One region of the Streptomyces sp. HSS9-12 genome, then DNA from elsewhere that is predicted to be linked to it. Evidence: predicted binding sites of a transcription regulator. Region 1 holds the regulator's gene; the other holds the start of a gene.

Evidence for each region. The regulator HspR, encoded in region 1, represses chaperone genes until heat shock. The targets are predictions, from matches to a motif close to TTGAGNNNNNNNNNCTCAA.
Region 2: the regulator HspR is predicted to act here: its motif matches at 6,271-6,289, upstream of lon (endopeptidase La).

Annotation. Positions count from the first base shown of each region.
Region 1 covers NZ_JBUEGC010000042.1:3,826-12,008, reverse strand. Annotated here, with positions in the region: gene ACY34J_RS21200 ((Fe-S)-binding protein) at 1-1,148, opposite strand, end outside; gene dnaK (molecular chaperone DnaK) at 1,423-3,270, shown strand; gene grpE (nucleotide exchange factor GrpE) at 3,267-3,932, shown strand; gene dnaJ (molecular chaperone DnaJ) at 3,966-5,141, shown strand; gene ACY34J_RS21180 (heat shock protein transcriptional repressor HspR) at 5,143-5,616, shown strand; gene ACY34J_RS21175 (cupin domain-containing protein) at 5,871-6,248, shown strand; gene ACY34J_RS21170 (hypothetical protein) at 6,245-6,538, shown strand; gene ACY34J_RS21165 (pyridoxamine 5'-phosphate oxidase family protein) at 6,602-7,006, opposite strand; gene ACY34J_RS21160 (ATP-dependent Clp protease ATP-binding subunit) at 7,177-8,183, shown strand, end outside.
Region 2 covers NZ_JBUEGC010000003.1:48,024-56,206, forward strand. Annotated here, with positions in the region: gene ACY34J_RS02270 (lytic polysaccharide monooxygenase) at 1-470, shown strand, start outside; partial or broken gene ACY34J_RS02275 (pyridoxal phosphate-dependent aminotransferase) at 782-1,867, shown strand; gene ACY34J_RS02280 (MarR family winged helix-turn-helix transcriptional regulator) at 2,057-2,527, opposite strand; gene ACY34J_RS02285 (lysozyme) at 2,721-3,572, shown strand; gene lon (endopeptidase La) at 3,825-6,248, opposite strand; gene ACY34J_RS02295 (spermidine synthase family protein) at 6,697-7,383, shown strand; gene ACY34J_RS02300 (response regulator transcription factor) at 7,466-8,183, shown strand, end outside.

The DNA.
Region 1 (8,183 bases):
CCGTTCTCCTCGACCGTCCCGATCAGCGGCCGCTCGGCCTCGGCCAGGGCGGCGGCCGGAACGTCCTTGAGCTGCTCCTCGGTGCCCTTCTCCTCGCCCTCCATGGTCTTGCCACCGCCGGCGAGCAGGTACGGCGCCTTGGCGTGCGCGTGGTCGCGCAGCGACATGATCAGCAGCTTCGGGGAGAGCGGCTTGCCGGTGTTCCAGGCGGGGCACTGCGACTGGCAGCGGCCGCACTCGGTGCAGGTGGAGAAGTCGAGGATGCCCTTCCAGGAGAAGTGCTCGACCTGGGAGACGCCGAACTGGTCGTCCTCGCCCGGGTCCTCGAAGTCGATCGGCTTGCCTCCGGAGGTCATCGGCTGCAGCGGGCCGAGGGCGGTCTCGCCGGTGGCGTTGCGCTTGAACCAGATGTTGGGGAAGCCGAGGAAGCGGTGCCAGGCCACACCCATGTTGGTGTTGAGCGAGACGGTGATCATCCAGATCAGGCTGACGCCGATCTTGATCATCGCGGCGAGGTAGACCAGGTTCTGCAGGGCGCCGGTGCTCAGGCCCTTGAAGGCCAGGACCAGCGGGTACGACACGAAGTACGCCGCCTCGTAGTGGCCGACGTGGTGGATGGCGCCCTCGAGGCCCCGCAGGGTGAGGATGGCCAGGCCGATGGTGAGGATGACGTACTCGACGAAGTACGCCTGCCAGGCCTTGGAGCCCGTGAACCGGGACTTGCGGCCGGCCCGGGAGGGCAGGCTCAGCAGCCGGATCACGATGAGGACGGCGATGCCGACGACCGTCATCAGGCCGATGAACTCGGTGTACATCTCGAACGGCAGGAACCCGCCGAGGGCGGGCAGCGTCCAGTCGGCCTGGAACAGCTGGCCGTACGCCTGGGCGAGGGTCGGCGGCAGCGTCAGGAAGCCGACCGCGACGAACCAGTGGGCGAAGCCGACGATCCCCCAGCGGTTCATCCGGGTGTGGCCGAGGAACTCCCGGACCACGGTGATCGTTCGGGCCTTCGGGTTGTCCGTGCGGCTGCCCGCCGGGACCGGCTGTCCAAGTGTGACGAACCGGTAGATCTGCGCGATGGCTCGGGCGAAGAGCGCGACGCCGATCACCGTCAGGACCAGCGACACAATGATCGCGGCGAGTTGCATGGGGGCTCCTCGGGCCTGCGAGAGCGAGGCTTTCCAGTAATTACTAAGCGGTAACTTTGTAAGTCTCGCGCTGACATTACCCAGGATCGCAGGCCCGATGAAGTCGCGCGGCCGGTGATCTGTGTCGCTGAGGCAACCCTCGCCACGCCGACCGCGTCAGTGACATGTACATCCTCATGAGAGTTGAGTTGACCTGACTCAGGTCTGTTGACACCCATTCTTGGATCGGGCACCCTTGAGCCAGTTCCACTCAAGTCAGCTGGAGGAAACAACCATGGCACGTGCGGTCGGCATCGACCTGGGCACGACGAACTCCGTCGTCAGTGTTCTTGAAGGCGGTGAGCCCACCGTCATCACCAACGCCGAGGGCGCCAGGACCACGCCGTCCGTCGTGGCCTTCGCGAAGAATGGCGAAGTGCTGGTTGGTGAGGTGGCCAAGCGCCAGGCCGTCACCAACGTCGACAGGACCATCCGGTCGGTCAAGCGCCACATGGGCACCGACTGGAAGATCGAGATCGACGACAAGACCTTCAACCCGCAGCAGATCAGCGCGTTCGTGCTGCAGAAGCTGAAGCGGGACGCCGAGTCGTACCTGGGCGAGAAGGTCACCGACGCGGTGATCACCGTCCCGGCGTACTTCAACGACGCCGAGCGGCAGGCCACCAAGGAGGCCGGCGAGATCGCCGGTCTGAACGTGCTGCGCATCGTCAACGAGCCCACCGCCGCCGCGCTGGCCTACGGTCTGGAGAAGGACGACCAGACCATCCTCGTCTTCGACCTCGGTGGCGGTACGTTCGACGTCTCGCTGCTGGAGATCGGCGACGGCGTGGTCGAGGTGAAGGCCACCAACGGTGACAACCACCTCGGTGGTGACGACTGGGACCAGCGGATCGTCGACTACCTGGTCAAGCAGTTCCTGGGCGCCAACGGCGTCGACCTGTCCAAGGACAAGATGGCCCTGCAGCGCCTCCGCGAGGCCGCTGAGAAGGCGAAGATCGAGCTGTCCTCGTCCACTGAGACCACGATCAACCTGCCCTACATCACGGCGTCCGCCGAGGGCCCGCTGCACCTGGACGAGAAGCTCACCCGCGCCCAGTTCCAGCAGCTGACCTCGGACCTGCTCGAGCGCTGCAAGGTTCCGTTCCACAACGTCATCAAGGACGCGGGCATCCAGCTCTCCGAGATCGACCACGTCGTTCTCGTCGGTGGCTCGACCCGTATGCCGGCCGTCGCCGAGCTCGTCAAGGAGCTGACCGGCGGCAAGGAGGCCAACAAGGGTGTGAACCCGGACGAGGTCGTCGCCATCGGCGCATCGCTCCAGGCCGGTGTCCTCAAGGGTGAGGTCAAGGACGTTCTGCTGCTGGACGTCACCCCGCTGTCGCTTGGCATCGAGACCAAGGGCGGCATCATGACCAAGCTGATCGAGCGCAACACCACGATCCCGACCAAGCGTTCGGAGATCTTCACCACGGCCGAGGACAACCAGCCGTCGGTGCAGATCCAGGTCTACCAGGGTGAGCGCGAGATCGCGGCGTACAACAAGAAGCTCGGCATGTTCGAGCTGACCGGCCTGCCGCCCGCCCCGCGCGGGGTCCCGCAGATCGAGGTCACCTTCGACATCGACGCCAACGGCATCATGCACGTGTCGGCGAAGGACCTCGGCACGGGCAAGGAGCAGCGGATGACGGTCACCGGCGGCTCCTCGCTGCCGCAGGAAGAGGTCAACCGGATGCGCGAGGAGGCCGAGAAGTACGCGGAGGAGGACCACAAGCGCCGCGAGGCGGCCGAGACTCGCAACCAGGCCGAGCAGCTGGTCTACCAGACCGAGAAGTTCCTCAAGGACAACGAGGACAAGGTCCCGGGCGATGTGAAGGGCGAGGTCGAGACCGCCATCGCGGACCTGAAGGAGAAGCTGAAGGGCGAGGACACCCCCGCGATCCGCGAGGCCACCGAGAAGGTCGCCGCGGTCAGCCAGAAGCTGGGCCAGGCCATGTACGCCCAGGCCCAGGCCGACGGCGCGGCCGGTGCCGCGGGTGCCGGTGAGGCCGGTGCCAAGGCCGAGGACGATGTCGTCGACGCCGAGATCGTGGACGACGAGAAGCCGAAGGGTGGTGCCGCGTGACGGAGGAGACCCCGGGCTTCGAAGAGCAGCCCGACGTCCCTTCCGACGCCGCACAGACGCCTGATGATGCGGCGAAGGCCGCCGAGTCCGCCGAGCAGGCGGGCCCGGCGGCCCCGGCCGGGGACGAACTGCAGATGGTGGGCCTGCAGGCGCAGCTGGACCAGGTCCGGATGGCGCTGAACGAGCGCACGCTGGACCTCCAGCGGCTGCAGGCCGAGTACCAGAACTACCGCCGGCGGGTGGAGCGCGACCGGATCACCGTCAAGGAGATCGCCGTGGCGAACCTCCTGAGCGAGCTGCTTCCGGTGCTTGACGACATCGGCCGGGCCCGTGAACACGGCGAGCTGGTCGGCGGGTTCAAGTCCGTCGCCGAGTCGCTGGAGAACATCGCCGCGAAGATGGGCCTGCAGCAGTTCGGGAAGGAGGGCGAGCCCTTCGACCCGCTGGTGCACGAGGCCCTGATGCACTCCTACTCGCCCGAGGTCGCAGAGACCACGTGCGTGTCGATCCTGCAGCCCGGGTATCGCTTCGGCGAGCGCACGATCCGCCCTGCGCGCGTCGCGGTCGCCGAGCCGCAGCCCGGAGCGCAGCCCAAGAGTGCCGGCGAGGGTGACAAACCCGCGGCGCCGGACGAGGAGAGCGGTGGCCCGGACGAGGGCTGACGCGCACGACAGAGGGAAGGAGGGACGTCGGGGATGAGCCTGAGCAGGGACTTGCTGGAAAAGGACCTCTACAAGGTCCTCGGCGTCCCGAAGGACGCCACCGAGGCGGAGATCAAGAAGGCGTACCGGAAGCTCGCCCGCGAGTTCCACCCGGACGCCAACAAGGGCGACGCCAAGGCCGAGGAGCGCTTCAAGGAGATCTCCGAGGCCAACGACGTTCTGGCGGATCCCAAACGCCGCAAGGAGTACGACGAGGCGCGCGCGCTCTTCGGCAACGGAGCCTTCCGTTCCGGACCGGGCGCGGGCGGCCCCGGCGGCTTCAACTTCGACCTGGGCGACCTCTTCGGGGGCGCTCCGGGCGGGGGAGCCGGCGGATTCGGCGGCGGACTCGGTGATGTCTTCGGGGGGCTTTTCAACCGCGGCGGCACCGGGACCCGTACCCATCCGCGCCGTGGTCAGGACATCGAGTCCGAGGTGACGCTCAGCTTCACCGAGGCGGTTGACGGGGCGACGGTCCCGCTGCGGATGTCCAGCTCGGCCGCCTGCAAGGCGTGCGCGGGCACGGGGGACAAAAACGGTACTCCTCGGGTGTGCCCCACCTGCGTGGGCACCGGCCAGGTCAGCCGCGGCGTCGGGGGCGGCTTCTCGCTCACCGACCCGTGCGCGGACTGCAGGGGCCGGGGCCTGATCGCCGAGATCCCGTGCGAGGTCTGCAAGGGCAGCGGGCGCGCCACCAGCGCACGCACCATGCAGGTCCGGATCCCGGCGGGGGTCTCCGACGGGCAGCGGATCCGGCTGCGCGGCAAGGGCGCTCCCGGCGAGCGCGGCGGGCCGAACGGCGACCTGTACGTGGTGGTGCACGTCGACGCGCACCCGGTCTTCGGGCGTCAGGGCGACAACCTCACCGTCACCGTGCCGGTCACCTATCCGGAGGCGGCGCTCGGCGGCGAGATCAAGGTGCCCACGCTCGGCGGCCCGCCGGTGACGCTCCGGCTGCCGCCCGGCACACCCAACGGACGGACGATGCGCGCCCGTGGCAAGGGTGCGGTGCGCAAGGACGGCACGCGCGGCGACCTGCTCGTCACCGTGGAGGTGGCCGTCCCCAAGGACCTCGGAGAGAAGGCGAAGGAAGCATTGCAGGCCTTCGCCAAGGCCACCGCGGGCCACGACCCGCGGGCTGAGCTGTTCCAGGCCGCGAAGGGAGCATGAGATGGATGGCCGAGGCATGCCCGCCGGGGGCAGGGGCGGCAGGGGCCGCAACCCCTATGAGCTGACCGACGACTCGCCGGTCTACGTCATCTCGGTCGCTGCCCAGCTGTCGGGGCTGCACCCGCAGACCCTGCGGCAGTACGACCGGCTGGGTCTGGTCTCGCCGGACCGTACGGCCGGCCGCGGCCGTCGCTACTCGGCCCGGGACATCGAACTGCTCCGGCAGGTGCAGCAGCTCTCCCAGGACGAGGGCATCAACCTCGCGGGGATCAAGCGCATCATCGAACTGGAGAACCAGGTCGCGGCTCTGCAGGAGCGCGTAGCCGAGCTCCAGCAGGCGCTGGACGGCGCCGCGGCGACCATGCGGCAGCGGGAGGCCGCGCTGCACGCCTCGTACCGCCGCGACCTGGTGCCGTATCAGGACGTCCAGCAGACCAGCGCCTTGGTCGTCTGGCGGCCCAAGCGGTCGGAGTAGCGCGGCGCAGACCATATCGACGGCCTCGGGGGCCGGGCACCCGCAGCGGCGGGCGCCCGGCCCTTCGGCTGCGGGCCCGGGACTCCCGGTTCGCAGAGATCGCAATCCGGGGCAAGGAAGGTTCCGGGGCGAACCCTCGATCGCTGGGAGTGACGCCGTTGCTCAGCCAGAGGCGCTTCCACAGGTCACCCGAATGGCGGGCTGTCAGTGATGGGCCGACGATGGACGTAACAGCCTGGAGCGGAGGGACCGTCATGGCCGCGATCGAAGTGAAGCCGATCGGCAAGCCGGACGACCAACGCGATTTCCCCCGTGGTCGCCTGGACATCCTCAGCCTCACGGGTCTGGATTTCGCCGTGGGCAGATTCGAGCCCGGCTGGCGCTGGTCCGAATCGGTGGGGCCGCTCGCCGGCACCGAGAGCTGCCAGTTCCACCACAAGGCCTTCGTCGTCCAGGGGCGGATGCGGATCCGCATGGACGACGGAGCGGAGGCCGAGGTCGGAGCCGGCGATGTCTTCGTGTGCAGGCCCGGTCACGACGCCTGGGTCGTGGGTGACGAGACCGTGGTCGTGTACGACTTCGGCGGCCCGACGGCGGTGGAGTACGGCAAGGCGAAGGAGGCCCAGGGATGACGTTCGTGCAGCTCATCGAATACGAGACGACGCGCGAGGACGAAGTGGAGCAGCTCTGGGAGCAGTGGATGGCGCAGACGGAAGGCAAGCGCACCGTCACGCACGAACTCCACACCAAGGACCGGGAGCGTCCCAACCACTTCGTGGACATCGTCGAGTTCCCGTCCTACGAGCAGGCGATGGCCAACAGCGAACTGCCCGAGACCAAGGCCATCGCGGAGCGGTTCCGCGGCCTGTGCACCAGCGAGCCCCGGTTCGTGAACCTGGAGGTCGTCACCGAGCAGCCGTGAGCGCGCATCGGCCGGCCGGCCCGCCCCGTGAAGGGGCGGGCCGGCGGTTCGTTCCGGCGGTGCTCAGCCGCGGCCCAGTGCGCGGTCGACCGTGATCTCGATGAGCACGCGGTCCGGGTTGGGGGCCGGGGTGCGGCCGTAGCGTTCGGCATAGCGGCGTACGGCGTCGGCGATCAGCTCGGCCTCCGTACGGACCACCGCGCTTCCCTCCAGCGTGGCCCAGCGGCCGCGGTGCACCTGGCAGACGGCGACCCGGGCGCCGCCGGGGCCCGCGGCCTGGATGTTGGCGACCTTGGTGCTGCCCTTGTTGGTGATCACGCGGGCCAACCCGGCTTCGGGGTCGAATGTGACCCCTACGGGCACCACGTGCGGTGTGCCGTCCGGCCGCGGGGTGGTCAGCGTGCACAGGTGGTACTCCCGCCAGAAGGCGAGGTACTCCGGAGGCAGGTCGTGAAGGGGGAGGGCCATGGCAGCGAGGGTAACCGCACACCCGGAGCAGACCCGTACGCCGTCACGTGCTGCAAACTGGCCGCCAGTGCGGTCCAATTTCGATCTGGCCGCAGAAACATTGAGTGGAATAGACTCAAGTTTGGCGTAGGGTTGAGGGAGTCGGATCGAGGCGAGGAGGAGCGTTGGCAGTGGACGCCGAGCTGACTACCAAGAGCAAGGAAGCGATCAGCGCGGCCAGCGGTCGCGCGGTGTCCGCGGGGAATCCCGACATCAGCCCCGTACACCTGCTGCTCGCCCTGCTCGAGGGCCAGGACAACGAGAACATCCGGGACCTGCTCGCGGCTGTCGAGGCGGACCAGGCCGCCGTACGGTCCGGCGCCGAGCGCCTGCTCGGTGCGCTCCCCAGCGCCCAGGGCGATTCCGTCGCGGCGCCCCAGCCCGACCGCGCCCTGCTGGCGGTGCTCGCCGACGCCGGGCAGCGCGCCAAGGAGCTCGGTGACTCCTACCTCTCCACCGAGCATCTGCTCATCGGCATCGCCGCGAAGGGCGGCCGGGCCGGGGAGCTGCTCGACCAGCAGGGCGCGAGCGCCAAGCGGCTGCTCGACGCCTTCGAGACCATTCGCGGAGGACGACGCGTGACCACGCCCGATCCGGAGGGCACGTACAAGGCTCTGGAGAAGTTCGGCACCGACTTCACCGCTCTGGCCCGGGCCGGCAAGCTCGACCCGGTCATCGGCCGGGACCAGGAGATCCGCCGGGTCATCCAGGTGCTCTCGCGCCGTACGAAGAACAACCCGGTGCTCATCGGCGAGCCGGGCGTCGGCAAGACCGCCGTCGTGGAGGGGCTGGCCCAGCGGATCGTGAAGGGCGACGTCCCCGAGTCCCTGAAGAACAAGCGCCTGGTGGCCCTCGACATCGGCGCGATGGTGGCGGGCGCCAAGTACCGCGGCGAGTTCGAGGAGCGGCTGAAGACCGTCCTCGCCGAGATCAAGGACAGCGACGGCCAGATCATCACCTTCATCGACGAGCTGCACACCGTCGTCGGCGCCGGCGCGGGCGGTGACTCCGCCATGGATGCGGGCAACATGCTCAAGCCGATGCTGGCGCGCGGCGAGCTGCGGATGGTCGGCGCGACCACCCTGGACGAGTACCGCGAGCGGATCGAGAAGGACCCGGCGCTGGAGCGCCGCTTCCA
Region 2 (8,183 bases), on a different contig from region 1:
ACGACCTGGACGCCAAGCCGTTCGCCACCGCCACCGACCCGGCACTGCAGAGCGGCGCGTACCGCATCAAGGGCAAGCTGCCCGCCGACCGCACCGGCCGTCACATGGTCTTTACGGTCTGGCGGAACACCGACACCCCCGACACCTATTACTCATGCTCGGATGTCGTACTGACCAGCGGTGACAAGAACACCGACAACAGCGGAGGCGGTCAAGCGGCCAAGGACCCAGCCAAGGACGCCGCCAAGGCCCCCGCCTCCGAGGAACCCCAGCAGCGCGCGGCCCCGTCCGCGCAGCCCCACGAGTCGTCCCCCTCCCAGCCCGACGAGTCGTCCCCCTCCCGGCAGCCCACGGCCGTCGCGAGCCACCCCCACGAGGGCCTCACGATCGCGCTCGCCGGTGCGGCGGCGACCTTGATCGCCCTCGGCGGAGTGGGCGCGTTTCTGTACCGCCGGCGGCGGCGCCGCTGACGGACGTCTGCCGCTCTCACCACCTCATCTCTCGTCGACCTGTCGTCGCATCATGTCTTGCCACCCCCCGGCGCCGCCACCGCTCACGCCACCGAGGCGTACGCACACCGTAAGGAGATCCCGTCGTGTCTCAACCGCTTGATACCGGCGTTCTGCGCACAGCGGCCCACAGCCCGTCGTGGGCCATGCTCAACCGCGTGGCGCCTGGCGACTGGCACGATTCCCAGGAGCGAGCACACGGAGGCAACTGGCGCGAGGACGGCGAGGACGCGGACGACGCCGATTATCCCGATCACGGCGCTTCGCGGCGGATCGCGGCGGCTCCGTCGGCCCCATCGGCCCCGTCGTCCCGGGTGGACTTCTGTATCCCGTGCAATCCGTACTTCCCCCCGCCCGAAATGTTCGCCCGAATACAGGACTCGTTGAAGACGATCCTGACCTACTACCCGAGTGATGCCGGCACCATCACGGCCGAGCTGTGCAACGTACTGAAGCTCAATCCTCAGACGGTCGCCATGGGGAACGGGTCGACCGAGCTGATCACGTGGATCGACCATCTGCTGGTGCGGGAGAGCCTCGCCGTCCCGATCCCGACGTTCGGCCGCTGGACCGACCAGCCCCTGGAGACCGGCAAGCGGGTCGACATGTACCCGCTGCGGGAGGAGGAGGACTTCACCCTGGACCCGCGGGAGTACGTCGACTTCGTACGGCGCCGGGGCTCGAAGGTGGCCGTGATCTGCAACCCCAACAACCCGGACGGGGGTTACCTGAAGCGCAGGCAGGTGCTGCGGCTGCTGGACGATCTGGGGGACCTGGACCTGGTGGTGGTCGACGAGTCGTTCATCGACTTCGTCGACGCGGAGCGGAATCCGTCCGTCGCGGACGAGGCCGCGATCCGTCCCAATGTGATCGTGCTGAAGAGCCTCGGAAAGAACTTCGGGATGCACGGGATCAGGTTCGGCTACCTGGTCGCCAACCCCGGTCTCGCAGCGAAGGTCCGTGAGGTCCTGCCCAAGTGGAACCTCAATTCCTTCGCCGAGACGGTGGTCTTCATGCTCAGGGAGTACGGGGACGAGTACCGCCGGAGCCTGGAGCTGCTCGCGCGCGACCGGGCCCAGATGTGCAATGCGCTGTCGGGCGTGCCAGGGCTCGTGGTCTTCCTCTCACAGGGGAACTTCCTCCTGGTGAAACTGCCCGACGGGGTGGACGGGGCCGTGCTGCGCGACCGGCTGCTGGCCGAGCACGGCGTGTTCGTCCGCGAGTGCGGTAACAAGCTCGGCAGCAGCAGCCAGTTCCTGCGGCTGGTGGTACGGCCGCAGGAGGACGTACAGCGGCTGTTGGCAGGCCTGAACGCCTGTCTGCACGGCGGCCCGTCGGCGGCCGTGGCCCGTCATCCGAGGGCGGTCGCTGCCCTGGGTCCGGCGTTCCCCTCCAGGCGCATCGCCGCATCGGCGTAATGGGCTGAACGTTGTGCTTGTCGTGCCCGGGGTGCGGCCCGGGCACGACCCCTCTCGCCCATCCAGCGCATCACCTCGTGCTGACCTGAGCCCCGCGAGCCAAGACTGGGGAGGTGTACTCAGCCAGCCTCAGTTCTCGTCCCTGCCCTCCTGCTGGGCGTTCAACTGGTGGAGGAGCCGGGCCAGTTCGGCGACCTCCGCGCGGTCCCAGGAGGCGAGCCTGCGTACGTACTGCTGGCGGCGCGCCTTGCGGATCGCCGAGAAGCGGGCGCGGCCCTCTTGAGTGAGGTCGACCAGGGAGGCCCGCCCGTCGGCCGGGTCCGGGTGCCGCGTGACCAGGCCCAGGTTCTCCAGGGCCCGCAACTGGCGGCTCATCGTGGCCTTGCCGACGCCGAAGTAGGCCGCGAGGTCGGTCGCCCGCTGCCGGCCGGCGTCCGCCAGCCGGACCAGCAGGCCGTACGCCGCCGGTTCCAGGTCGGGGTGCAGCGCGCGGGCCAGTTCGCCGGAGGAGGCTCGGGCACGGCGCAGAAAGACCGCCAATTCCCTTTCCAGTGCCAGAAAGGCGGGGTCCTCGGCCCCTCCGGGCTCGGTGTTCTGCACGGGAGCGCCCTTTCGGCTGTCCGGGGGTTTCCTCGGGACGGGATGTTCTTTCAGCGACGGCAGTCGTCGCAGTTCCGCCAGTATTTCGCAGGATTAGACCAACGGCAGCACCGTGCCGCCCGTTCCATGGCCTTCTGGCATGGGCATACCAACCACACTCTCTCTCCCCCACGAAAGCCCCGGAGGCACGCGTATGCCCGTGTACGCATCCACTTCACCAAGAGCCCGCCGGCCGTTCACGACCGTGACCGGGCTCCTCGCCGCTCTGCTCGCCCTCTTCGTGATCGCCATGCCGGGTACGGCGGTCGCGGGCGGGGGTCCCGAGCCCATTCCCCACCCTGAGCGGGACTGGATGGGCTCGACCGTCCTGCGGCACGAGGGCGGCGGCGCGCGCGGCGTCCCGCCACCCAGGCCGCTCGCGGCGGTCGAGGGCGTGGACGTCAGCAGCCATCAGGGGAACGTCAACTGGGCGGCCCTGTGGACCAGTGGCGTCCGCTTCGCCTACGTCAAGGCGACCGAGGGCACGTCGTACACGAACCCGTACTTCACGCAGCAGTACGGCGGCTCGTACGACATCGGCATGATCCGGGGCGCCTACCACTTCGCGCTGCCGGGCAACTCCAGCGGATCCGCCCAGGCCACGTACTTCGTGGGGCACGGCGGCGGCTGGTCGAACGACGGCAAGACGCTGCCCGGCGTGCTCGACATCGAGTACAACCCGTACGGCGCCACCTGCTACGGCAAGACGCAGAGCGGGATGGTCAGCTGGATCCGGGACTTCCTGAACACCTACCGCTCGCTGACCGGGCGCCATGCGGTGATCTACACGACGACCGCCTGGTGGACGACCTGCACGGGGAACTACAGCGGGTTCGCGAGCACCAGCCCGCTGTGGATCGCGCGTTACGCGTCGGCTCCCGGCACTCTGCCGGCCGGCTGGAGCTACTACACCTTCTGGCAGTACACCTCCTCCGGCCCGATCGTCGGTGACCACGACAGGTTCAACGGGACGTACGCGCGACTGCAGGCCCTCGCCAACGGCTGAGGCGGAGAGCCCCGGAAACGCGGCCGGCCCCTCCCGGGTATGGAGGGGCCGGCCGGACCGCTCGCGTCCGAGCGAGCCAAAGGGCGCGCCGGCGTCGAAAGGGAGGGAGTGGGGGCACCTCCCAGCGGTAGCTGGGGGTGCGCGGAGGGCCCGAGGAACGAGGGCCCGAGCACGGTCGCCCGTCGACACCGGGTCTGGGGGCACCTCCCAGCGGTAGCTGGGGGAGCCCGGAGGCGAGCGAGGGGCGAAGCGTCACGCCGCGACCGGGACCTCCGCCGACGCGGGCTGGAGGGCCAACTCCAGCACCTGGCGGACGTCGGAAAGCGCGTGGACCTCGAGCTTCTCCAGCACCTCGGCGGGCACATCGTCCAGGTCGGGCTCGTTCCGCTTGGGGATGATCACGGTGGTCACCCCGGCCCGGTGGGCCGCCAGCAGCTTCTGCTTCACACCGCCGATGGGCAGGACCCGCCCGGTGAGGGAGACCTCTCCGGTCATGGCCACGTCCGGGCGGACCTGGCGGCCGGAGAGCAGCGAGGCCAGCGCCGTGGTCATCGTGATGCCCGCACTCGGGCCGTCCTTCGGTACGGCGCCCGCGGGGACGTGCAGGTGCACGCCGCGCTCCTTCAGGTCGCCGACCGGAAGTTCGAGCTCCGCGCCGTGGGAACGCAGGAAGGAGAGCGCGATCTGGGCGGACTCCTTCATCACATCGCCGAGCTGGCCGGTCAGGGTCAGGCCCGCGCCGCCGGTCTCCGGGTCGGCCAGCGACGCCTCGACGTAGAGAACGTCGCCGCCCGCGCCGGTGACCGCGAGCCCGGTCGCCACGCCCGGTACGGCGGTACGCCGCTCCTCCGGGTCCTGGGCCGACTCCGGGACATGGTGCGGCCGGCCGATGAGCGCGCGCAGGTCGTCCGGTCCGATCATCACCGGGAACTCCTGTTCGCCGAGTTCGTGCTTCGCGGCGATCTTGCGCAGCAGCCGGGCCACCGAGCGCTCCAGGTTCCGTACGCCGGCCTCGCGGGTGTACTCGCCCGCCAGCTTGCGCAGCGCGCCGTCCCCGATCGCGACCTCGCCGGGCTCGAGCCCGGCGCGCTCCAGCTGGCGCGGCAGCAGGTGGTCGCGGGCGATGGTGACCTTCTCGTCCTCGGTGTAGCCGTCGAGCCGGACGAGCTCCATCCGGTCGGCGAGCGCCTCCGGAATCGCCTCCAGGACGTTGGCGGTGGCGAGGAAGACGACGTCGGACAGGTCAAGTTCCACCTCCAGGTAATGGTCCCGGAAGGTGTGGTTCTGCGCCGGGTCGAGGACTTCGAGGAGCGCCGCGGCCGGGTCGCCGCGGAAGTCGGAGCCCACCTTGTCGATCTCGTCCAGCAGGACGACCGGGTTCATGGACCCGGCCTCCTTGATGGCGCGGACGATACGGCCGGGGAGCGCGCCGACGTAGGTGCGCCGGTGGCCGCGGATCTCGGCCTCGTCGCGGACGCCGCCGAGCGCGACCCGTACGAACTTCCGGCCCATGGCGCGGGCGACGGACTCGCCGAGCGAGGTCTTGCCGACGCCGGGCGGTCCGACGAGCGCCAGCACGGCGCCGCCGCGTCGGCCGCCGACGACGCCCAGTCCCCGGTCGGCGCGGCGCTTGCGGACGGCCAGGTACTCGGTGATCCGCTCCTTGACGTCGTCCAGGCCGGCGTGGTCGGCGTCCAGCACGGACTTGGCGCCAGGGATGTCGTACGCGTCCTCGGTGCGCTCGTTCCACGGCATCTCCAGGATGGTGTCGAGCCAGGCGCGGATCCAGCTGCCCTCGGGGCTCTGGTCGGAGGAGCGCTCGAGCTTGTCGACCTCCTTCAGCGCCGCCTCCCGCACCTTTTCGGGGAGATCGGCGGCCTCCACGCGGGCCCGGTAGTCGTCGGACTCGTTCTCCGGCTCGCCCCGCAGCTCGGCCAGCTCCTTGCGGACGGCCTCCAGCTGCCTGCGCAGCAGGAACTCGCGCTGCTGCTTGTCGACGCCCTCCTGGACGTCCTTGGCGATCGCCTCGGCCACGTCCTGCTCGGCGATGTGCTCGCTCAGCCACTTGATGGCCAGCTTGAGGCGGGCGACGGGGTCGGTGGTCTCCAGCAGCTGGACGCGCTGCTGGACGGTGAGGAAGGGCGAGTAGCCGGAGTTGTCGGCGAGCTGCGAGACATCGTCGATCTGCTGGACCCGGTCCACGATCTGCCAGGCGCCGCGCTTGCGCAGCCAGCTGGTGGCGAGGGCCTTGTACTCCTTCATCAGCTCGATGACCGAGCCGGGCAGGCCGGCGCCGTCGGGGCCGGTCGGAGTGACCTCTTCGACCTCGGTGCCCTCGATCCAGAGCGCGGCCCCGGGGCCGGTGGTCCCAGCGCCGATCCGCACCCTGCGCACACCGCGGATCAGGGCGCCGGGGTCGCCGTCGGAGAGCCGGCCGACCTGCTCAACCGTGCCGAGCGTGCCGATGGCGGCGTACGTGCCGTCGATCCGTGGCACGAGCAGGACCCGTGGCTTGCCTCCGCCGGCTCCCTCTGTGCGGGCGTGGGCCTGTGCGGCCTCGACCGCGGCGCGTACCTCGGTGTCGGACAGGTCGAGCGGCACCACCATTCCGGGCAGCACGACCTCGTCATCGAGCGGCAGCACGGGCAGGGTGAGCGATGCGGGCATGGAAGGCATGATCTCCCCTTCGGCAGGCAAGTTGAGCTTCATTGACTCAATGCGTGGGCGCTCCGCGTTGTTCCCGGAGTCTGTTCGCTGTGAGCGATCGCTTACCCCCGCGCGCGGGGCCGCTTCCCACCGCTCCGCGGCGGGGTCCCCCTTTGACGGGCCCAGGTGGGCCGGGACAGGGACACCACCCATGAAAGGGGCGGGTGGGCGGGAAGAGAGCCGCACCGAAGGCGCGGAAGTGATCCAGGCCCGCGGCCGGCCCGTGCGCCGGGCAGGCGGCGGTACGGGGCCGGGCACCGTCCGCACCGGAGGGGACGGCGGTGGTATGGGGTTCACCTGACCACCCGCCACGGCGCGTTCACCGGGGCGACAGCCGGTGGCGGCACGAAGTTCCGCCGCCGGGTGCTCGTTAGGCTGGGCGGCGCAGCTGCCGCGCGACGCAGGAGGTTCCTGAGCCATGCCTGGACCGAGTGCCGATCTTCTGCCGGTGACGGTCGACCGCCGCGAGGGCCCGTACGGCGAGGTGGTGCTGCGGCAGCGCGGGGAGCATTTCGAGATCATCGCCAACGGCTGCTTTCTGATGGACACCTCGGACGGCCGCTCCGAGCGGCGGCTGGTGGACGCCGCGCTCGCGGCCCTGCCGGCGGAGTGCGTCGCGCCGTCCGTGCTGATCGGCGGACTCGGGGTCGGGTTCTCCGTCGCCCGCGCCGCCGCGGAGCCCCGCTGGGGGCGGATCGCGGTCGTCGAGCGCGAGCAGGCCGTCATCGACTGGCACCGGACCGGGCCGCTGTCCCGGATCTCCGCGGCCGCGCTGGCCGACCCGCGGACCGAGATCGTCCGCGCGGACCTGGTCGCGTACGTCCAGGAGGCCCCGGTCAGGTACGACGCGTTGTGTCTGGACATCGACAACGGCCCGGACTGGACCGTCGACGAGGACAACAACAGCCTCTACGGTCCTGCCGGGCTCACCGCCTGCCGTGAGCGGCTGAGCCCCGGCGGTGTGCTGGCCGTCTGGTCTGCCCGGCCGTCCGCCGTCTTCGAGGACGCACTCCGAAATGCCGGATTTATCGAGGTACAGACGGAAGAGGTAACAGTCGCCCGGGGCGAGCCGGATGTTGTTCACCTCGGGGTTCGCCCTGCGTAGCAGAGCATCGCGCCGTGCCCGTACCCTGCTTGCCAGCGACGACAGCACACACCGGCACGACGGGGACATGCAGGGGCGGGCGATGGAGCAGACACACCAAAACGGCGTCGGCGGCGCGGCGGCGACCACTCCCGGGGCCCAGCGCCGCGTCCTGGTCGTCGAGGACGACGCCACGATCGTCGACGCCATCGCGGTCAGGCTGCGCGCCGAGGGCTTCCAGGTGCAGACGGCCCACGACGGCCCGGCCGCCGTGGAGGCCGCCCAGGTCTGGCAGCCCGACCTGCTGGTACTCGATGTGATGCTGCCCGGGTTCGACGGGCTGGAGGTCTGCCGCCGGGTGCAGGCCCAGCGGCCGGTCCCGGTGCTGATGCTGACCGCGCGCGACGACGAGACCGACATGCTGGTGGGCCTCGGGGTCGGCGCCGACGACTACATGACCAAACCGTTCTCCATGCGCGAACTGGCGGCACGGGTGCATGTGCTGCTGCGGCGCGTGGAGCGGGCGGCCCTGGCCGCGAACACCCCGCGCAGCGGCATCCTGCGGCTCGGGGAGCTGGAGATCGACCACGCACAGCGCCGGGTGCGGGTGCGCGGCGTGGACGTGCACCTGACGCCGACCGAGTTCGACCTGCTGGTGTGCCTGGCGAACACACCGCGCGCGGTGCTCTCGCGCGAGCAACTGCTGGCCGAGGTGTGGGACTGGGCGGACGCCTCCGGCACCCGGACCGTCGACAGCCACATCAAGGCACTGCGGCGCAAGATCGGGGCGGAGCGGATCCGTACGGTCCACGGCGTGGGGT